Regions from separate parts of the Paenibacillus sp. OAE614 genome, predicted to be linked through region 2. Evidence: riboswitches for the same ligand, from Rfam matches in the RefSeq annotation. Region 2 holds a riboswitch; the other holds the start of a gene.
What was found. Region 2 has a riboswitch for S-adenosylmethionine ahead of metA (homoserine O-acetyltransferase MetA). Riboswitches for the same ligand answer to the same signal wherever they lie in the genome.

Region 1 (11,303 bases), 4.5 Mb from region 2:
GAAGATCGGATCCGCCACATGATGCAGATTCGCGACCTTCAGGACGAAACGAACGGATTTATGGTATTTATTCCTCTTTCCATGCAGCCAAGAAATAAAAATGCCGGCATCATGCGCCGTAACTCCGCCTACGAGGATCTGAAGACCATTGCCATCAGCCGTCTGATGCTGGACAACATCGACCACGTGAAGGCTTACTTCATTAATATCGGGCCGCAGCTGACCCAGGTTGCGCTGAGCTTCGGCGCATCCGACGTCCATGGCACCATCCTTAAGGAACGCATCAGTCACGCCGCAGGCGCGCTCACTCCGGAAGGCCTCACCCGCGATGAGCTGATCTGGCTAGTCAAAGGCGCCGGACGCATTCCTGTGGAACGCGACACGTTTTATAATGAAATAAAAGTTTATGAATAAGTAAGAGGAATTTTATACCTTTCCTCAAAGCCGACGTATGAGAAAGGAAAGACGGACATATGAGAAAATTCGTCATCCTGGGTGGAGGTTACGGAGGCCTTGCATTGATTCAAGGTCTCCTGAACAACCACTTCCCCCAAGATATGGAGCTGATTTTGATTGACCGCATGCCTTTCCAAGGCATTAAAACCGAGTATTACGCGCTTGCGGCAGGGACGGCAAGCGACTATGATCTGCGCATCCAGTTTCCGAACCATCCCCAGCTCACGAAAAAATACGGCGAAGTCACATCCATCGATCTGGAAGGCAAGCGGGTACACCTCGAAGGCGACGATCCGATCGAATACGACTACCTGACGATCGCCCTGGGCTGTACCGACCGTTATCACGGCATACCTGGCGCGGATCAATTCACGAACAGCATCCAGACGTTCTCAAGCACGCGCCAAACCTATCAGCGCTTGAATGATGTCAAGCCGTACGGAAACGTACATATTATCGGCGGCGGCCTCAGCGGCGTTGAAACGGCTGCGGAGCTGCGGGAGAGCCGTCCGGATCTTAACATCACGATTCTGGACCGGGGCAGCCGGGTGCTCTCCTCCTTCCCGCAGACGGTTTCCTTGTACGTGGAGCAGTGGTTCATGGATCATGAAGTGAATACGCGCTCCCACATATCCGTGTGCCGGGTGGAAGACGGTATCGTCTATAACGGGGATGAAGCAATCTACACCGACGCCGCGGTTTGGACGGGCGGCATTCAGCCTGTGAAGGTCGTTCAGGATTTGAACGTGCCGAAGGATCCGGGGGGCCGGGTCGTGGTCAACACGTATTCCCAAATCCCGGATTACCCGGAAGTGTATGTTGTGGGGGACTGCGCCAGCATTCCGTTCGCTCCCAGCGCCCAGGCGGCAGGAGCTCAGGCCAAGCAAGTGGCCGACGTGATTCATGCGCTCTGGAAAGGAGAGACGCCGAAAATCCACAAGATCCACCTTCGTGGAACCCTGGGATCGCTTGGCAGCAAGGCAGGCTTTGGCCTAATGGGGAAAACTTCGGTAAAAGGAAGAGTACCCCGCCTGTTAAAAAGCGGGGTACTCTGGAAGTCCAGACGCCATTTCGGCTAATCCAGCTCGAGGCTGTCCCAAGCCTCGAGTTCTTTTATTTTGGCCATAATGGCCTCATACAGCTCATCAGCGCTGTCAGCATCTATAATCTCACCGTTCACCATGGCGAAGGGCATCATGGCGCATTGGCCGCAATTGCTCAGGCATCCGTATTCGATAACGTCGTAATCCGGATTCTCCTCCAGCTTCTCCATGACTTCATCGGTTCCGAAATGCATGTTGTTGGTGCAAAACTCGATGATGGGTCTCAATGATATCACCTGCTTTAGGTATTGATTCTTAGGTAGGCCTTATCTTAGTTTACCGGGTGAAGCAGATAATATCAACGGTCTTGTCCGATGCAGCATATATAGCCATTTTATTTTGTCTCGGTTTGTAATATAATAAGAATTACAGGAAAGGAGTTGAAATCAATGAGCGAAAACGCACAGAGCACCATGTATGATGATGTAGCAGAAGTGCTTGATAAGCTTCGCCCGTTCCTTCAACGCGATGGCGGCGACGTCGAATTGGTTGACGTGGAAGACGGCATCGTGAAGTTGAAACTGATGGGTGCCTGCGGCAGCTGCCCAAGCTCCACCATTACATTGAAAGCCGGGATCGAACGCGCCCTCGTTGAGGAAGTTGAAGGAATCAACGACGTTATTCAAGTATTCTAATCCCATTCAATAGCAAGAAGAGACCTGACTTCATCGAAGACGGGTCTCTTCTTTTTTTGTGGCGTGGGACGCCGTCTCTGGCAGTCACATCCCGTGATCTGCCGGACCAATCCAGGGACGGATCGGATCCAGCCCGCCGGAGATGTCCATAATGTTGCCGGTGATAAAGTCGGAAGCGTCGCGGCACAAGTACTCGATCACGCGCGCGATATCCTCGCCGCTGCCGGGTCTGCCCCGCGGCGTCTCCCCGTCCTGCAACCCGGCGACCTCGGCAATGGTCTTCTCTTTGTTATTCCCGCGGATGTCCCCGGGACACACCATATTCACCGTAATGCCGTACGGGGCCTCCTCGACCGCCAGCGTCTTCGTAAAAGAAACCAGTCCGGTCTTGGCGGCGGCGTACACCGCCCGGTGCGGCCACGCTCTCGATTCCGCCGCATGGCCGAAGCCGAAGTGGATGATTCTTCCCCAGCGCTTAGTCCGCATCGCAGGCAGCACCAAATGGTCCAGCAGCACCGTGCCGACCAGATTGCCCTGGATGAGCGACAAAATTTCCGTCTGGGTATAATCGGAGAACCGTTTACGCTCGCGGATAAAAGGTCCCGCGTTGTTCACGACGATGTCCGGACTGCCGAGCTCCGATTCGACGCGAGCCACCAAGTGCTCCAGTTGGCCCGTGTCGGAGACATCGGCTTGAACCGCAATGCTGCGCACGCCCAATCCCTCGATGACCGCCCGCAGTTCCTCCGCTTCGCGGCGGCTGTGGACATAGTTAAGCGCAACGTCGCAGCCGGATCGTGCCAGCGTAAGAGCCGTCATTTTGCCAAGTCCCTTGGCACTGCCCGTGATCAGGGCAACCTTTCCCCTCAAAATGCCACCCTCCTTTCTGCTATCCGAACTTCCCATCCTTTGATCCATTCGATGACACATCATTCCTATTAAAAATATAATGGTGTATGTATGTACAAACCTAACGCAAGAACATTGATCCTGTATAGTATAAAAGATTTCATTGCACCGCCGCAACTTGGAAACCCAGTACAGCCGGGCCGCGAGGAAAAGCGAGCCAAATAAAAAATGTTTGCCCGACGCAGATGCAAATAAAAAAGCCGCAGGGGATGAACCCCTTGCGGCTGTGCTGCGCCATTGCGCAGGCTTTAGAATGCCGGGATAACGGCACCTTTATACGTGTCTTCGATGAACTTCTTCACGTCGTCGGAAGTCAGGGCAGCAGCCAGCTTCTTGATGGCGTCGGAGTCTTTGTTGTCCGGACGGGCCACCAGAATGTTGACATAAGGGCTGTCTTTGCCTTCGATGAAGAGTGCGTCTTTCGTTGGATCAAGGCTGGCCTCCAGCGCGTAGTTGGTGTTGATAACGGCCAGGTCGAATTCGCTCAGCTGACGCGGCAGCATTGCAGCATCGACTTCCTTGATTTTCAGGTTTTTCGGATTGGCGGTAATGTCCTTCACCGTAGATTCCACTTTGTTCGGATCTTTCAAAGTAATCAAGCCTTGTTTGGCCAGCAGGCTGAGCGCGCGTCCGCCGTTTGTCGCATCGTTCGGAATGCCGACAGTTGCGCCGTCCGGAATTTCGTCAGCGCTTTTTACCTTCTTGGAATAAGCACCAAGCGGCTCCAGGTGAACGCCTACGACCGGAACAAGGTCCATCTTGCGCTGTTTGTTTTCATTGTCGAGGTAAGGCTGATGCTGGAAAAAGTTAGCGTCGAGCTGTTTCTGGAACGTCTGCACGTTCGGCTGCACATAATCGGAAAACTCTTTAATGACGAGCTTCACGCCCTCTTTTTCAAGCGCAGGCTGGATATGCTTCAAAATTTCGGCATGAGGCTTCGCCGTCGCGCCAACCGTCAGTGTAACCGTTTCGGCTGCAGCCGGTTTGTCCGTCGATTCGCCCGCAGCATCGCTGCTGCTGTTATTCGGCTTGCTGCCGCACGCGGCGAGTACGACAACCAGGGCCAGGGTCATAAAAGAAACGAGCCATTTTTTCATTGGATAAATCCCCCTTAAATTCATAAGAATAATATGATTTATATTAGAAAGGCAGTGCTTTGATGTTACCTGCCTTGCCTTTCCAGGTCAAATCCGGTGATCCGGATGCATGACTGTGAGCCAAACACGTTGTACACCTTACTTTCTGGTAAAGTGACGCACCAGCCGGTCGCCCGCCATTTGCAGCAGCTGCACCAGCACGATCATGAAGATGACGGAAATAATCATGACGGTCGTTTCATAGCGGTAATAACCGTAGCGGATGGCCAAATCGCCGAGACCGCCTCCGCCAACCATCCCCGACATCGCCGTATAGGATACGAGTGTCACGACCGTAATCGTAATTCCGGCCAGCAGGCCCGGTCTTGCTTCGGGCAGCAGTACCCGCGTGATGACCTGCCAGGTCGAAGCGCCCATCGAATGCGCCGCCTCGATTACGCCGCGGTCCACTTCGCGCAGCGATGTTTCCACAAGTCTGGCGAAGAACGGCGCAGCGCCGATCACCAGCGGCGGAATCGTCCCCAGCACCCCGAAGGTGACGCCGACAATCGCTTTCGTGACTGGGATCAGGGCGACGATCAGGATGATAAACGGGACCGAACGGAGGATGTTCACGATAAAGGAAATGACCGCATAGACGGCACGCACCCAGCCCGTCGTCGAGCGCGATGCCATAAACAGCACGACGCCGATCGGAAGACCGAGGATAAAGGTGAACACCGCGGAAGCCCCGAGCATTTTCAACGTATCCAGGGTGGCTACGCCGATCTCGTTCCAGTCAACCGAGGAAAAATCCAAACCCCACATCAGTTCATCACCTCCACGTCAAGCCCTTGCTCGCTCAGCTTCGCGAGCGTCGCATCGATCTGATCCCGTCCGCCCTCAAAGCGGACGATCAGCTGCCCGTACGGGGTATCTTTAATGGTGGAAATGGTGCCCTGCAGGATGGCGAAATCCGCCCCCGTCTCGCGCACGGTCCGGGACAGGATGGACTCGTACGTTTTGCTGCCGAGAAACGTAATTTTCACAGCCTGCGCCGAACCCGTTCCGGAAGCCTGGGCAGCCAGCTCAAGCGGTTCGCCCTGGCTCTGCTCCCCGCGGACAAAATCTTTGGTCACCGGGTGCTGCGGCTTCAGGAATACGTCCGTGACCGCTCCCTCTTCAACGATGCCGCCTTGATGGATCACGGCCACCCGGTCGCATATGCTCTGGATGACGTGCATCTCATGGGTGATCAGGACGATCGTCAGATTAAACCTCTGGTTAATGTCCAGCAGAAGCTTCAGAATCGAATCCGTCGTCTGCGGATCGAGCGCCGAAGTCGCTTCGTCGCACAGCAGCACCTGCGGATCGCTGGCCAGCGCGCGGGCGATGCCCACCCTCTGCTTCTGGCCTCCCGACAACTGGGCCGGATATTTATTGCGGTGGGCTTCCAGCCCGACCAGCGCAATCAGCTCGTTAACCTTGGCCTCCACCTCCGCCTTGCCCTTACGGGCTAACCGGAGCGGAAAGGCGATGTTGTCATACACCGTCGCCGAGCTAAGCAGATTGAAATGTTGAAAAATCATCCCGATCTTCCGCCGTTCGTTCTGCAGCCGCTGCTTGCTCAGACCCGTCAGGTTAACGCCGCCTACCCATACCTCTCCGGAGGTCGGGCGTTCCAGCAGGTTCATGCACCGGATCAAGGTGCTCTTCCCTGCGCCCGAGTGGCCGATCACGCCGAAAATTTCTCCTTTATTAATGCTGAGGTTCAGCCCGGACAAAGCCTCCGTCGCCTTTGCCCCTTGGCCGTACCTTTTAGTCAGCTGCTTCAGTTCGATCAACCGAAGGGCCCCCTCTCTTCCCCCTATCCTACCCGAATAGAGTTCGCATAATCTATCTAAATGACCAGTCTATTCTATCGAATCCAGGCAAAATAAAAAGCCCCTCTGACAGAATCAGAAAAGGGGCTCCCTTATTTGTAAAAGTCGCTGCCTTCTCATCTGCCAACCTGCAGCTCAAGCTGCAGCTTGTAGGAATTAGCACCATGACATTCGAGTAACGGCGGATGCCGTGCTCAAATCGGTTGCCGGGCTTCATCGGGCCTGTCCCTCCGCCTCTCTCGATAAGAAAAGATTATGAAATTAATGATGACGTGTTTTCATTTTTACAGTATAGATATATTTGCCCACTTTGTCAAAAGGAAATTTGTTGTATCCCTTTATGGATGCATGCCTTCCTTTTTCCACAGCTTGTTGGCGTAATGAAAGGATGCCGAGAGCGACTTGCATACCATGTCCAGCCCTTGCTTCAGCTCGCTCAAATGCTGGTCCAGATCCTCCAGCTCGACCTTATCCTTAAGACCTTGGTGCCGCTGCCACAAGTCATCCTGCATCTCGGAGTTCATGTAATGAACCTCCGCATTGCGCCGTTTGCGCAGCACGTTCAGGGTGCTCTTGTATTCGTCCTTGATCTTCGACAGCTGCCCGGCCAGGCCTTCATGGGTTTTCATGTAGTGAAACTGCCGGAGCACCGTAAAATAGGAAAAATGCGGTTTGGTCTTCTGCGTGTTCAGATCAAACAGGTCATTGAGCACCGTACCGAGCTTGTCCAGAACGGAAAACACGCGGATAAACCCGTTTTTATAGAAGTATACGTACCTGGCGTACTCGGCCTGCTCCTCAATCGTCATGTCATCCACATAACCGGCCTTGACCGATTGACGGAAAAAGGAAGCGGCATACCAGCTCTGCTCCAATTCATCCAGGGAAGACACCAAACCGCGTGTCCATATCTCCAGTTTGCGGTAATCATGGCTGGGATCCTCATTCTTTTCGATCTCGTTCTGGAGCAAATGGATCGTCTCCACCATCGTTTCGATGGCATCTTCGAGCAGCCCGTTATTTTGGCGGGGCATCTCTCCAAGCAGCGTTCGCAGCATCGGCATTCTCTCCCTGATCAGTATTTACGCAAAATAACTGTTCCAGCGTTCATTCACCTTCTTGACGATATCCTCCCGCGGAATCAGTTCGTCCGGATACCCGGTTTTCATGCGTGCATCCACTACAATCGGCAGTCGGTACGACAGATGGTGATTCCGCACTTCGGCACCCGCATAGATGTCCGTGGCCGGGTTGAAGCGTGTAAACACCGTCCACAGGAAGGACGTCTGGTCGGCTGCCGTCTGACGGGCATCGTCCACCAGAAGGACGAGCGGCCATTCGGTTCCCTTCTCCTGCAGCCGCTGCAGCAGGCGCTCCGGCAGCTCCGGCTCGTCCTCGTACCCTGCGCCTGAGAGAAGGAGGCATCCTCCGCAGTAAGGAACAATCTGCTCAATCTCCGCGATCGGCCCCCCCTCATAAGCGCGCGGCAGCTCGCGAACCGGCTCCCCGATCCCCATCAGCACGGCTTTGCTGCCGTGGTTCAGCTTGCGTCCGGTGTAATCGAGCGTATCGTGGGATGTCTTATTAAATATAAACAGATCGACGGCCGGGTTAAACCGCGCAAGCACCGTTTCCAGCAGCTCGCTGGCGTTCTCGAGATCGACCGGCTGGTCGGTCAGGATCAGGAATTTGGTCAGGGACAGCTGACCTTCACCCAGCATCCGGAAGGCGGATACGAGCGCTTCGCGGGAGTAACTGACGCGGACTATAGCCGAAGCAAGGGCATGGAATCCCGTCTCGGCATACGTCCACAGCGACTTGATCGAAGGCATGACGAGCGGGAAGGCCGGCGACAGCAGACGCTGCAGAAATTCGCCCATGAAATAGTCCTCCTGCCGCGGCTTGCCTACGATCGTCGCCGGATAAATGGCGTCCTTGCGGTGCCACATATGGTTGACGTGAAAGACCGGAAAGTCATGCATCAGGGAGTAATACCCGTAATGGTCCCCGAACGGACCTTCCGGACGCCGTTCGAACGGTGGGACGAGGCCGCTGATCGCAAACTCCGCTTCCGCCGGAATCCGGTGCCCGCCGAGCGGATTTTCCACCATCGGCAGCTTTTCGCCGAGAATCATGGACGTGAGCAACAGCTCGGGCAGCATTTCCGGGCCCGGTGCAATCGCCGACGCGATCAGGGCCGGCGGTCCGCCGAGGAACGTCGTCATGCGCAGCGCTTCGCCGCGCTGCTCGGCTTCGTGGTAATGGAAGCCGCCGCCCTTATGGATCTGCCAGTGAATACCGGTCGTCTGGTTGTCATAAATCTGCATGCGGTACATGCCCAGATTGTGGTCCTTGGGCCGCGATGGGCTCTCCGTATAAACGAGGGGCAGCGTAATGAACGGGCCGCCGTCTTCCTGCCAGCTTGTGACCCGTGGCAGGTCCTTCAGCGGCTGGTCGCTGCGGGAGACGCCGAGCACAGGAGCATCGCCCATCGGAACGGTTTTCATGCCTACCTTTAGAATGTCCTTGATCAGGCCGCGTTCATTCCACAGCGCCGACAGCGTCGGCGGTAGCATCGTATCGAGCGCACCCACCAGGGACTTCATCAGCTCCTCCGGACGCGGTCCGAACGCCATGTCTACGCGCCGGCTGGTACCGAACAAATTCGTAGCCACGGGAAACGGAGTCCCCTGTACATTCGTAAACAGCAGCGCCGGCCCCTGTTCGTCGATGACCCGGCGGTGGATCTCCGCCAGCTCCAGGTACGGATCCACGGGAGCTTCGATCACTTTCAGGTCATTTTCCTTGCGCAAGGCTTCGAGCCATTGGCGTAAATTTTGATAGCTCACACGATCATTCCTCTCCAGAATAAGCCAAAAAATAATAAATAAACTTACAAACAAAGCCCTCGAATCACTTCGCGGACTTTGGATGTGCAGCGGTATTCAGTTCATCGTTTGCCGCCCTGCGGCTCAAAGCCGATTCCCCGGGCGGCCGAAGCGGACTTCGGCTGCTGAAGCGTCGCCCTTCCGGTCTGCCAGACACGGACGCTCAAATAACAGAGCACGCCGAACAGAGACGAAATCAGCAGATTGTGCAGCAGCGCGGAAAAGATGTAAACCTCCGGCTTGTTCAGGGTCGACACGATCGCCGCCCCGCTGAACACCTGCATCAGGCACAGCGTTACCGCGGCGATGCCCAGGCCCTGCAGCTCCCGGTTCCCCCGGTTCAGCCGGTAGCCGCAGACGGCCAGTACGGCGATCGCGATCAGCAGCAGCAGTGCCGCGATCCGGTGGACAAACGCGATAGTCACCCCTCCGGACAGCTCGGGAATGAACTTCCCGTTGCACAGCGGCCATCCCAGGCAGCCTCCCGCCGAGTTGGTGTGGCTGACATATGCTCCGATATAAACGACGATATAGGAGTAGATGGTCACGGCCCATGTATAGCCGCGGAAGGTCGCGCTGACGCGCGATGTACCGCCGGACGGGTACGAAGCCTCGCCCAGTTTGTCCATCCTGCGGGCGCCTAAGGCCAGCATCAGCGAGCTGGCAAACGCGATCAGCGAGAAACCGAAGTGGAAGGCAAGCACGGCCGAGGACTGGTCATATACGACAGCCATTGCCCCCATGACAGCCTGAACCAATACGAAAATAAGGGTCAACACCGAATACGTGCGCAGGTCGCGCCGCTTCTTGGCGAACAGATGGAAGGCGACCACCACCGCGACCGCTGTAAGCCCTGCCAGCCCGCTGACCAGCCGGTGCGAATATTCAATTAATGAGGCGATGGTATGCGCCGGAACGAACTCACCGTGACACAGCGGCCATTCATGCCCGCATCCGAGTCCGGAATCGGTCTTGGTGACCACGGTTCCGCCGAACGTCGCAAAAAACATCACGACAAACGTTAAATAACTGAGCCATTTCAATTGTCTGGTATTCAAAATTCTCTCACCTGCTGCTCATAATAAAAACTTTACCACTGAAGACAGGTACCTCAATATTTTACCAATCTCATCTATTATACCTGATTCCTTGACATACATCACGGCCACTTTGTGACAAAATGTCGGAGAAATGTCGGAGAAATGAAACAGCCCCACGAAGTGGGGCTTTTGCTTCGCTGCTGGTTCGGCCAAATGGTGGTGAAACCCGAATACCTTCAGTTCCGTACAGCCATGCCATGAAGCTGCTCTCTAAAGAGAAAAGCACCGCCTCAAATGCCTCTGTGCGGCAAGAGCGGTGCGAATTAGCTTATTTATGAATCGTTCTGTATACGTCCAGCGCCGTATTCAGGAATCCCTCGATTTCTTCGCGAGATTTGCGAAGCTTGTTTACCAGCCGCACCAGCTCCCGGCCGTCCGAAAAGGCCACAAAGCTTGGTATGCCCAAAATGTTCAGCTCCTGGCTGAGGTCGCCGACTTGATCCACGTCCACTTCGACAAGCGTCAGATCGTTCGAAAATTTCGTTTCCACGTCCGGCATAAACGGGTCCATAAATTTGCAGTCCGAGCACCAATCCGCTTTAAATACGGCTACGGTCAGTCTCGGAGACTGGATTGCGACTTGAAATTCGGCTTGAGAAGTAATTTTTTGCATGGATATCCGCCCTTTCTATCCCATATCTTGTCCAATTCTTGTCCATTTCTTCTCTTAGTGAATCAAAATACCGAGTGGAAGTCAAATTTTTTAGCCATACTGATAGTAATGTGAGGTTTACAAGAAAGGAGGATGCGTTCATGCCGGTAACATCTGCGCAGCGCACCCTTGTACCCGCCTGGATCCGGATCATGTCGGCCCTGCCGAAGACGGCCGCCGAGGTCGCCCGCGGCAAAGCCGCCGGCTGGAAAGCCTCCCGGCAGCTGACCCGGCGCCGCCGGCCGCTCGATTGGAAGGAGACGTCCGCCCAGAGTATCCGCGACCAGCTGGACCGGATGGCCGGCGACATCGGCCGGATGCGGGAAATGCGCCACCATCCGGCTTATCCCCGGGATACGGCTGCCCGCTCCCGGGAAGAGCAGGACATTCTTCATACGATCCGGACCCGCACCCGGGAGGCGAACCGCAGCAACATTACGCGGACGAAGGCCTATTACGATTGCTACCGGGAGTATCCAGAGCTCCATTGGTCCTTTTTGGCCCACATGGTGTCGCGGAACGCCGGCTGGAATATGAGCGACCTGAAGGGCGGACTCATGTCTGATCTGATGGAGCCTTCCGCCCGGGAAGACCTGTACCG
Region 2 (11,303 bases):
GGCCCAGGGCTTCCTTATTAAGTTTAAACCGCTTCATCCAGCAGCGAAGCCGGGACGGTCTTATACGTCTGGATCGCTTTCCCCAACATCTGCAGCATTTCCTCGCTGCATTTGCCGTTCCCCCGCTTGATTACAAACACGTCCACCTCTTTTTTTCCCCACTCCTTATACACCTGCTTGGTCGTGGAGAAATACAGGTCGATCTTACGGCCCTTGATGGCCGAACCGGTATCGGCAACAACACCATAACCGTAGCCTGGCACATAAAGGATCGTTCCGAGCGGGAACCATTTCGGGTCGGCCGCGATCGTCGAAATCGTATTTTTGTCCCTGCGCACCTTTACGCCGGAATACGTAATGCCGTATGACGGATGGCTCGGATGTTTGCCCGTGGATTCATAACCCGCGGTGTATCCAGTCGCTGTGACTTTGACCTTGCGGATGACCTGCTCCTGGCGCGGCATCAAGACCGGCATGGACGGCTCCTTAACGGCACCCGCCTCCTGCTGCGGCTTAACCTCGGCTTTGCCGATCGCGGGAACAGCCGCCTTGGCCGTATACTTGGGCATGAATTCATTTTGCTTAAATACGTTCTGCTCCGCCCTTTTTTTCAAATCAACCACCTGAAACATTTCCGGCTTCGTTGCATATTTTAACGGCTTTTGATAATAGTCATTCGCCGCCAGCATCGGACTCTTTGCACTTTCTTTCCCCGTAACCCCGTCACTCTCCAGCAGCGAGAAGGATGCCGCATACATCTTGGGCGCCCCTGCAAGCATGCCAAACAGAAACATACAACACAAAATCCTCTGCCATGTTTTCACCTTGTTCATATGAAATCCTCCCCCTTTACTTGCGAGGATGTCCATATGTTCCGGCGTTTATACATGTAGAAGTGAAGTCGTCTCACTTTGCAGAGGATTGTGCAAGCTTATCAAGTTATCGTTTCACACAAGTTTGTGTCTTAGAAAATTTCGCGTTTCGCGATTTGTTCACGGAGCAGCGAAATCGCCTCATCCACGGTTTTGGCCCCGATGTCGCCTTCGCCGCGTTTGCGGATCGACACGGTTCCCGCGTTCATTTCGTTATCGCCGACGATGAACATGTACGGTACTTTCTCAAGCTGGCCTTCGCGGATTTTGTAGCCGAGCTTCTCATTGCGCACGTCCGCTTCCACGGATACACCCTGAAGCTTTAGCTTCTCAGCCACTTCCTTGGCATAGCCTTCGAATGCGATGGAGACCGGAATGACCTTGACCTGCACCGGAGACAGCCACAGCGGAAGGTTGCCCGCGAAATTCTCCAGCAGGAAGGCCGTAAAGCGTTCCATCGTGCCCAGAATGCCGCGGTGGATGACCACCGGACGGTGCTTCTGCCCGTCGTCGCCCACGTATTCCAGTTCGAAGCGCTCAGGCAGCAGGAAGTCCAGTTGGACGGTAGACAGCGTTTCTTCCTTGCCAAGGGCGGTGCGGATCTGCACGTCGAGCTTCGGACCGTAGAAAGCGGCCTCGCCTTCGGCCTCGAAGAACGGGATGCCTGTCTCTTCCACAACCTCGCGCAGCATGCGCTGGGACATTTCCCACATGGCATCGTTCGGGAAGTACTTCTCGGTATCCTCCGGATCGCGGTAGGACAGGCGGAAACGGAAATCGTGGATGCCGAAATCTTCATACACCTTCGTGATCAGCTGAATAACACGCAGGAATTCTTCCTTGATCTGATCCGGACGGCAGAAAATGTGGGAATCGTTCAGCGTCATCGCGCGTACGCGGTGCAATCCTGTCAGTGCCCCGGACATCTCGTAACGATGCTGCATGCCGAGCTCGGCGATCCGGATCGGCAGATCGCGGTAGCTGTGCATTTCGCTCTTGTACACCATCATATGATGCGGACAGTTCATCGGACGGAGCACCAGCTCTTCGTTGTCGAGCTCCATCTTAGGGAACATGTCCTCTTGGTAATGCTCCCAGTGGCCGGAGGTCTTGTACAGCTCTACGTTACCGAGAACCGGCGTGTAGACATGCTGGTACCCCAGGCTTTCTTCAAGGTCCACGATGTAGCGCTCGAGGGTGCGGCGCAGCTTGGCGCCTTTCGGCAGCCACATCGGCAGGCCTTGTCCCACCAGCTGGGAGAAAGTGAAGATGTCGAGCTCTTTACCGAGCTTGCGGTGGTCGCGCTTCTTGGCTTCTTCAAGGAAGTGAAGATGCTCATCCAGCTGCGCTTTCTTGACAAAAGCGGTTCCGTAGACCCGCTGCAGCATTTTGTTCTTACTGTCACCGCGCCAGTATGCACCGGCCACGCTCATCAGCTTGAACACCTTGATCTTGCCGGTGGAAGGCAAATGCGGTCCGCGGCACAGGTCGAAAAATTCGCCCTGCTCATAGATGGTGATGACACTGTCCTCAGGCAGCGCGTTGATCAGTTCGAGCTTGTAGGGATCCCCGAGCTCGCCGAAAATGTCCAGCGCTTCCTTACGGCTGACTTCCTTGCGGACGATCGGCAGGTTTTCGCCTACGATGCGCTCCATTTCTTTTTCGATCTTCTGCAGATCTTCCGGATTGAGCGGATGCTCCAGATCCATGTCGTAATAGTATCCGTCCTCGATGACAGGTCCGACGCCGAGCTTGACCTCTTTGGCCCCGAACAGGCGCTTCACGGCTTGGGCCGTCAAGTGTGCCGTACTGTGGCGCATCACTTCGAGGCCTTCCGGCGAATCGAGCGTAACGATTTCCACCGCGGCTCCTTCCACGAGCGGAGTGGACAAATCGACCACGATGCCGTTCAATTTCCCTGCGGCCGCATTTTTCTTCAGGCCGCTGCTGATCGAAGCGGCGACGTCTTCAATGGTGCTTCCGTCCGCATATTCGCGAACCGAGCCGTCTGGCAGTTTGATGCTTACTGACACGTTGTATTCCTCCTTGGCATTTCGGCGGACAGCCGCCCTTTTCAAAATCGTACAGGCAACGCAAAAAAACACCCATCCCTACACAAGGGACGAGTGTTTGTACCCGTGGTTCCACCCAACTTCGACAGACCTCCATATTCCCTGTTCCAGGTGAATACGAGATTGCTGTCCTTCAGCATCAGATAACGGAATGACCCGGCGGCTTATACTGAGCTTCCCCGACTGATCAAGAATCCGGGTAAACAGGTTCCAAACCGCAGCTGTAGAGGGGTAGACCGAAGCCGGAATTCGTGAGGGAATTTCAGCCAAGTTCCCTCTCTCTGACCGTCCGTATCTTCAGGTCCATGTCTCTGTCGACGCTTTTATCGAATTATGTGTAATTATAAATCCCTGTCCAGCGGCGAGTCAAGCTATATCTTCCCTGTTTCGCGGAAATAGGCGTGGCAGTCCGGGCAGTAACGGCAAATTTCCACCCGCTCATCGAAAATCTGCATCAACGTGCGAACGACGGTCATATGCGGTTCCCGCGTATGAATGACGATTTTGGCAGGCGATACGGAAATCAGCGTCGTGACGACCGTATCCTCCATTTGCAGGTCCTGCTGGTCCAGCCGCTCCACCACAACACCTTCGTCATGACGGTACTCCAGCGGCCTTAAGTCGCCGTCCAGCACGAGCAAATCCTGGCCTCCCTTATGAATGACATGGGCGATCGGCATCTGCGGCTGCTGGAAATAGACGAAGTATTTCAGAATGCTGACAAACTCCTCGTACTGCCGGTCCATCAAAAACTCATCTACCGCGTACTCCACGACTTCCTTCAGCTCTTTAATGTAAGCAGCGGCACGAAAGGTCAGAAATCCGTCGACATGGAGCAGCGGCCGTTCGCTCAGGCACTGCTTGATGCCGCGAACGAGCATATCGTAACGGCGGGACCATGCGCCCCCTTCGGAACTTTTTTCCAGGCTTATCCGGCAGTGCTTCAAAATTTGCTCTTTTTCCTCCGGATCGGGAAAATCAAAATCATCGGCCAGAATCTTCTCGATTAGCCGCTGCTCCTTTTCCTGCAAAATGTAGTGGGCCACCGTCTTGGCGGCAGCGGCGTACACCTGCTGCAGATGATGCTCCTTAAAGAACCGCGGATCGTCCTCCCGGCAGCTCCACAGCATCATCTCCTCATGGACCGTACAGCTGATTGCGAGTGATTTGTACTTGTTATGTAAAACCTGGTTCGCTTCCGAAACCATGCGCTTATATTCCTCCGCTTCCTGCGGACTAAAGGTTCGGGCTGCTATGCTGAACAGTTCCATGGAGAACACTCCTTTCAAATTCCTTCTTACAAAGTATATGTTTTAGCCGGGGGGATATACGGGAGGGATCGATGGAAAACAGGCTAACATTTCTCAGTTAAAATCGACATGAAATGCTTGGTAAACGGGCGTTTCCGCTGAATAAAAAGGTGCCTTTTGCCGGGAAATAATAAGGGGCCTCCCCCTTTGAACACCAAAGGAAGAGGCCCCTATTCATATCTGAAATCGATGGGTACAAAAAACCGCCTCGCTAAGCGAGGCGGCCGGTTGTATCAAGAAATATGGAGATCCGTTTTAGTTCTGCATGACGAAGTCGCGTTCCACCTGGGAACCTTCTTCAAAGACGCGAAGCGTCTCGTATCTCGTGTTCCGCTGTGCCGGGATTTTACCTGCTTCGCGGATCAGCTGCAGGATGGAAGTGATGTTAACCTTATGCACCGCACCGGCGGAGGACACGACGTTCTCTTCCATCATGGTGCTGCCGAAGTCGTTGCAGCCGTAGCTGAGCGACAATTTGCCGACTTCCGGTCCCATCGTGACCCAGGAGGACTGCAAATTCGGCACGTTGTCCAGCACCAGGCGGCCGATCGCCACTGTCTTCAAATACGCTTCCGGCGTTTCGCGTTCCCGCTTCAAGCCCGTATTGTCCGGCTGGAATGTGAACGGAATAAAGGCGAGGAAGCCTTTCGAGTCGTAGCCGTTCGCGATGCATTCGTCCTGCGCGTCGCGGATGCGCAGCATATGCAGGGCGCGCTCTTCCATCGATTCACCGAAGCCGATGACCATCGTGGCCGTCGTGTTCATGCCGATTTTGTGCGCCATCTGCATGACGTCCATCCAGTCGCGCCAAGTTCCTTTATGCCGGCTGATCTTGGAGCGGATCCGGTCGTCGAGGATTTCGGCGCCGCCGCCCGGCAGGGAATCCAGTCCCGCCGCTTTCAGCTCGCGCATGACTTGTTCCAGAGACAGCCCCGACACTTCCACCATTTTGCGGATTTCAGCCGGCGAGAAGGAGTGCATCGTGATGTTCGGGAACCGCTGCTTGATGCCCTTCAGCAGGTTCGTGTAGTAATCGAACGGCAGGTATGGGTTCGTTCCGCCCTGCATCAAAATTTCCGTGCCGCCCACGTCTTCGGTTTCCTTGATTTTTTGGAAAATCACTTCGTCGGGCAAGGTATACCCTTCTTTGTGCCCAGGGACACGGTAAAATGCGCAAAATGTGCAGTATGTATCGCACACGTTTGTATAATTGACGTTCCGTCCGATGACGAAAGTCGTAATTGGATCGGGATGAACCCTCTTCATCATGATATCGGCAGCATGACCCATTTTCTCCACTTCATTGCTTTCGAACAATGTCACGCTGTCTTCCAAATTCAGGCGTTCGCCCCGCAGTGCTTTATCCAGGATACGGTCAACCGCACTCATATTTGGCAGCCTCCTATCATATGTGAATTTTGTAACATAAATTAAAACATGACCACTACCATCTTAACACAATTGGCGCACGGGGCAAACGAAATTCATAGAATCCGTTGGCCGAACGTGGGCTGACGCGGACGTCGCGGGCTGAACGAAGGAAAGGCACCGCCGTAGCGGTGCCTGCTTGATGATTTAACCTTGAAGCGCCTGATCCAGATCGGCGATCAGATCGTCGACGTCTTCGAGGCCGACGGAGAAGCGGAGCAGCCCGTCAGTAATGCCGCGCTCCAGCCGGACCTCTGCCGGCATTGCCGCATGGGACATCATCGCCGGATAGGACAGAATGCTCTCCACCGCGCCCAGGCTGACGGCCACGAGCGGGATCTGCGCGCGGTTCAGCACCTGCTTGGCCCGCTCGCCGGAGCCCACGTCAAACGAGACGACGGCCCCGTAGCCGGTGGACTGCTTCTCGTGAATCTCTCTGCCGGGATGATCGATGAGCCCCGGGTAAAAGACCTGCGTAATATCATGACGCCCTTTGAGCCAAGCGGCCAGTACGGCGGCGCTCTCTTCGCTGTGCTTCATGCGTGCCTGCAATGTTTTCATGCCCCGCATCAGCAGCCAGCTCTCCTGTACGCCCAGCACCGTTCCCAGGCCGTTCTGCAGCTGCTTCAGCTGGCGGCCGATTTCCTCGGTGCGGGCGACGGCCAGACCGGCCAGCACATCGCTGTGTCCGCCAAGGAACTTCGTGGCGCTGTGCAGCACGATATCCACGCCAACTTCGATGGGACGCTGGTAATACGGCGTCATAAACGTGTTATCCACCATGGTGAGCAGATCATGCTCCTTGGCCCACTTGGTGACGGCTTCGATATCGGTAATTTTCAGCGTCGGGTTCGATGGGGTTTCCATATATACAGCCTTGGTGTTCGGCTTCAATGCAGCCTTCACCTGATTCAGGTCGGTCATGTCGACGAAAGTGCTCTCAATGCCGTGCCGGTTCAAAATGCTCGTAAGCAGGCGGTAGGTTCCGCCGTATACGTCCTCGGTCACGATCATGTGGTCGCCGGCCGACAGAAGCATAAACGTGCTCGAAATGGCCGCCATGCCCGACGAATAGGCGAACCCGCGCACTCCGCCTTCAAGCAGGGCGATATAGTCTTCCAGCGCCTGGCGCGTCGGATTGCCTGAACGGCTGTAATCATGCACCGGCGGATTGAAGATATCTGCATGGTGGAACGTAGACGCCTGATAGATTGGCACGCTGGAGGCTCCCGTCGCACCATCGATTTCCGAGCCGAAATGGAGCAGCTTGGTCGCGAATTTCCGCTCCTGCTTGCCTTTGTCCTGATGTCCTTTGCCCAAATCACTCATCCTTGGCTGCTCCCTTCCACTTCCTTGATTGCGGCATCCAATGCGCCGCCCAGATCCGCAATCAGATCATCGATATGCTCGATGCCTACAGAGAAACGGAGCAGGCGGTCGTCGACGCCGACGGCTTTGCGGATTTCTTCCGGTATATCGGCATGCGTCTGAACGGCCGGGTAGGTCATCAGCGACTCGACGCCGCCAAGGCTTTCCGCAAAGGCGATCAGCTGGATGTGGCGAAGCACGGGCTCTACGTAACGGGCGTCCTTCACTTTAAAGGAGAAGATCCCCGTATTCCCCCGGGACTGCCGGCTTTGGATGTCATGTCCGGGATGGTCCGGAAGCGCCGGATAGAATACTTCGGCAACCGCCGGATGTGTCTGGAGGTACTTGGCCATCGCTGTTGCGTTGCTTTCATGGCGCTCCATCCGCAGGGCCAGCGTCTTCATTCCTTTCATGAGCTGATAGGAATCCGTCGGCCCGAGCACCGCCCCGATGGAATTGTGCAGAAACGCTATTTCCTCGGACAGCTCTTTGCCTTTGGTCACGATCAGGCCTGCAAGGACATCGTTATGTCCGCCCAAATATTTGGTCGCGCTGTGCACGACGATATCCGCGCCGAGCTCGATCGGACGCTGGAAGAACGGCGTGAGGAGCGTATTGTCCACGATGGACAGCAAGCCGTGGCGGTGCGCCCAATTGGAGACGGCCTCGATGTCCGTAATCATCATGAGCGGATTCGTCGGGGTCTCGATAAACACCGCTTTCGTGTTCGGGCGTCTGGACTGTTCCAGCTCGTCCAGATTGTTGGTGTCGACATACGTTGCGGTAACCCCGTATTTGGAAAGGATTCTTTCCAGCAGGCGGTATGTACCACCGTAAAGGTCCAGCGAAACGATCAGGTGATCGCCCTGGCTGAACAGGGTGAAGATGGTTTGCAGCGCAGCCATGCCTGAGCTGCAGGCAAAGCCGGCGTCCCCAGATTCCAGTTTCGCTGCCGCGGCTTCGAGCACTTTGCGGGTCGGGCTGGCGGTCCGGGCGTAATCAAAACCGGTGCTTTGCCCAAGCTTCGGATGGCGGAAGGCGGTTGCCTGATAAATCGGGAAGTTTACCGCTCCGGTCACAGGTTCTTCGACGGAGCCGATTTGGGCCAATCTGCTTTCAATTTTCCATGGTTCCTTTTCCATGTGCGTATCCTCCTGTAGGGTCGACTAAATTTGCGGCCAGACTTCAAGACTCTCCCCGATATCATAAGGAGTCTCCTGATATACATAGTAATTCAGCCAATTTGCGAATAATAAGTTGGCATGCGAGCGCCAGATGGCGAGCGGAGCCTGATTCGGATCGTCGTTCGGGTAGTAGTTAACTGGAATTTTCATGTCCATGCCTTTCGCGATATCGCGCTCATACTCCCATTTCAGCGAGTCCGGATCGTATTCGGAGTGGCCTGCCACAAAGATCTGCTTGCCGTCTTTGCTTGCTACCATATGAATGCCGGCTTCCTCTGACTCCGAGAGAATCTCCAGCTCCTCCACATGCTCGATATCCTCGCGCCGCACCTCGGTGTGGCGGGAGTGCGGTACATAGAATACATCGTCGAAGCCGCGGAGAAGCTTCACGTTGTTCTTCATCACCCGGTGCGGGAATACGCCGAAGCATTTCTCCTTCAGGTCCCACTTCGGAATGCCGTAGTGGTGGAACAATCCGGCCTGGGAGGCCCAACAGATATGCATCGTCGAAGTGACGTTCGTTTTGGTCCAGTCCATAATCTCGCGGAGCTCATCCCAATAGTTCACGTCTTCAAAATCCATTTTTTCGACCGGCGCGCCGGTGATAATCATACCGTCAAAACGGCGGTGCTTCACTTCATCGAACGTTTTGTAGAACGACTTCAGGTGCTCCGAAGGCGTGTTCTTGGAAATATGGGAGCCGGGATGAAGCAGCACAATGTCGACCTGCAGCGGCGAGTTCCCAAGCAGGCGGAGAAGCTGGGTTTCTGTCGTTTCCTTGGTCGGCATCAGATTGAGAATCGCGATGCGCAGCGGACGGATGTCCTGGTGATACGCTTTGGTATCGTCCATGACGAAAATATTTTCCCGGGTAAGAACTTCTTTCGCCGGTAAAGTGTCGGGAATCTTGATCGGCATCGTTATCATCTCTCCTTTTTTCTGAAGACCGCGAAAATCGTAGCTTGAGAAGAAGCCGAGTATACAAAAATGACCTTTCCCACACAAAAGAGAAAGGTCATTACACGCTCATTACCGCGCCTCTCTCATCTGTCAGGAGACAACGCCTAAAGGCCGCTGCCATGCTCCTGCAAGAATTAGCACCGTGCGTAAATACCGCCGGTTGCCGGGTTTCATCGGGCTAGTCCCTCCACCTGCTCTTGATAAGATTTCGCTGTATTCAATTTTACATTGTCTTGTTCCTTACTTTAAATCATAAGCCCATCCTTCGTCAAGACGCGGATTTGTCATTTTCGGCAGCATTTCGTGCACCGATCGAAGGTCGCTTCCATACCCTGTTATCGGGACCTGCCGGCCGCCATTTTGTTCTTGAAAGGAATAAAACCCGGCGTTATACTAGACAAGTGTTTCATACCCCGATATGACTGAGGTGACATGAAAGATGGAAGGCGACCCGAGCCCGAAGCTGAATGCATGGAAAACACAACTGCATAGACCTGAGATCAGCTTGCCGGCAGAGGGAAGTTTTCGTTTTCATGCCCGTACGTTTATTCAGTACTCCCCCGAATCCCGCTGACCGGCAGCGCTGATTTCTTTTCTATGCTCAAACATCTTGAGCAAGGAGTGAAGTCATATGAAAATCCGGTTGGTAAACGAAGGAGTATTTACTCCGATCGATGACCTGCAAACTGTACTAACCCCGCCTTTGGCCGGCTTTTACTGGATCGACGCCGACGTCGACGACCTCGCGGAGCTGCAGCCGCTGTTTTCGCTGCATGATCTGGCGGTTGAAGACTGTCTCAGTGAAGAGGAGCAGCGCCCGAAGATCGAAATTTACGAAAACCACTATTTCATCGTGGTCAACAGCATCCGGTTTGACGACGAGGAGATTTTTCTGCGCGCACTGAACGTTTTCCTCGGAAGACACTTCATCATTACGGTGACGAAACAGAAAATCAACGAGCTGCGGACGCTGAAGCCGATTCTGTGGGAACAGGAAGTCAGCGGACCTGACCGTTTTCTGTACCTGCTGATCGACCTCGTGGTTGACAACTACTTCGTGGTCGGCGACCGGATCGAAGCCAAAATCGAGAAGCTCGAAGAAGACATTCTCATGCACACTAAAAAGTCTCATTTGAACGAAATTATCGGTCTGCGAAGCGAGATTCTGTGGCTGAAAAAAGTGCTGGGTCCGCAAAAGGATGTCATCAATACGTTAAATAAAAAAGACCTCCGGCTGATTGACGATCAGCTGCAAAAATATTTCAGCGACATTTACGAAAATGCGGTCAAAATTTCCGAAACATTCGACACGTACCGCGATCTAATGAGCAACTTGCGCGAGGCCTACCAGTCAAGTATCGCCAACCGCGCGAATGAGATCATGAGAGTGTTTACGGCCATGACCGTGATCTTCATGCCATTGACGATCATTACAGGAATCTATGGCATGAACTTCGATAACATTCCGGAAATTCATTGGAAATACGGTTATTTCATGATCCTCGGCATCATGCTTGTTCTTGGTCTCGGCATGGTTGTCATTTTCAAGAAAAAAGACTGGATTTGAAAGTCAGCGCATCACCCCATCATCATGCATTGGAAAACAGGACGAAGGAGACGGCCGCATGCGGTTAGAGCCTTCGTCCTTTTTGTATGGTCACCATCCGTAACTTCGGCGGGGAAGCATCCCGTTCACCCCACGCTTCTGCGGCTGCCGGGCTGCCGGCGGAACCGGATGCGGATCAGACGGATCCGCTCATAACGCTGCTCCATACCGCTTCCCGAGGCGGCATCCTCTCCGTATACTTGCAGCAGCACCGGCTTCAAGAGCGCATCGCCCAGCTCCTCCAACGCGGCCCACACCCGCTCCTGCTCCTCATTCGGCACCTCCTCCAACTCGCTTTGGATCAGCCGCTCGGTATCATACCCTTCCTTCTCCAACTGCTCCAGCGCCTCCACCAGGTCTCTGCGCGGCATACCGCATTCCTGTTCCAGCTGCTGCAGGTTCATCCCCTCATAAATTCCCTTCAGCATGGTGCGCCGGGTACGGTATTTATCCAGGTCCTGCTTGTACTTATACTCCTTTTGCTTGTAGGTCCACGATAGATA

Region 1: linked by a shared signal. The riboswitch ahead of ABIE48_RS23975 (methionine ABC transporter ATP-binding protein) and the one ahead of metA (homoserine O-acetyltransferase MetA) in region 2 are both predicted to bind S-adenosylmethionine.

The regions. Positions count from the first base shown of each region.
Region 1 covers NZ_JBEPOD010000001.1:5,178,862-5,190,164, forward strand. The annotation lists gene mqnE (aminofutalosine synthase MqnE) at 1-414, shown strand, start outside; gene ABIE48_RS23945 (NAD(P)/FAD-dependent oxidoreductase) at 474-1,535, shown strand; gene ABIE48_RS23950 (YuzB family protein) at 1,532-1,786, opposite strand; gene ABIE48_RS23955 (NifU family protein) at 1,949-2,194, shown strand; gene ABIE48_RS23960 (SDR family oxidoreductase) at 2,279-3,064, opposite strand; gene ABIE48_RS23965 (MetQ/NlpA family ABC transporter substrate-binding protein) at 3,352-4,200, opposite strand; gene ABIE48_RS23970 (methionine ABC transporter permease) at 4,339-5,007, opposite strand; gene ABIE48_RS23975 (methionine ABC transporter ATP-binding protein) at 5,007-6,023, opposite strand; SAM riboswitch class I at 6,176-6,311, opposite strand; gene ABIE48_RS23980 (Cthe_2314 family HEPN domain-containing protein) at 6,401-7,120, opposite strand; gene ABIE48_RS23985 (UbiD family decarboxylase) at 7,145-8,911, opposite strand; gene ABIE48_RS23990 (COX15/CtaA family protein) at 9,013-10,008, opposite strand; gene ABIE48_RS23995 (thioredoxin family protein) at 10,319-10,663, opposite strand; gene ABIE48_RS24000 (DUF2515 family protein) at 10,804-11,303, shown strand, end outside.
Region 2 covers NZ_JBEPOD010000001.1:640,159-651,461, reverse strand. The annotation lists gene ABIE48_RS03445 (3D domain-containing protein) at 24-569, opposite strand; gene thrS (threonine--tRNA ligase) at 965-2,905, opposite strand; gene ABIE48_RS03435 (putative sporulation protein YtxC) at 3,316-4,215, opposite strand; gene mqnC (cyclic dehypoxanthinyl futalosine synthase) at 4,510-5,643, opposite strand; gene ABIE48_RS03425 (aminotransferase class I/II-fold pyridoxal phosphate-dependent enzyme) at 5,830-7,011, opposite strand; gene ABIE48_RS03420 (PLP-dependent transferase) at 7,008-8,192, opposite strand; gene metA (homoserine O-acetyltransferase MetA) at 8,217-9,152, opposite strand; SAM riboswitch class I at 9,275-9,401, opposite strand; gene corA (magnesium/cobalt transporter CorA) at 9,826-10,761, shown strand; gene ABIE48_RS03405 (HRDC domain-containing protein) at 10,887-11,303, opposite strand, start outside.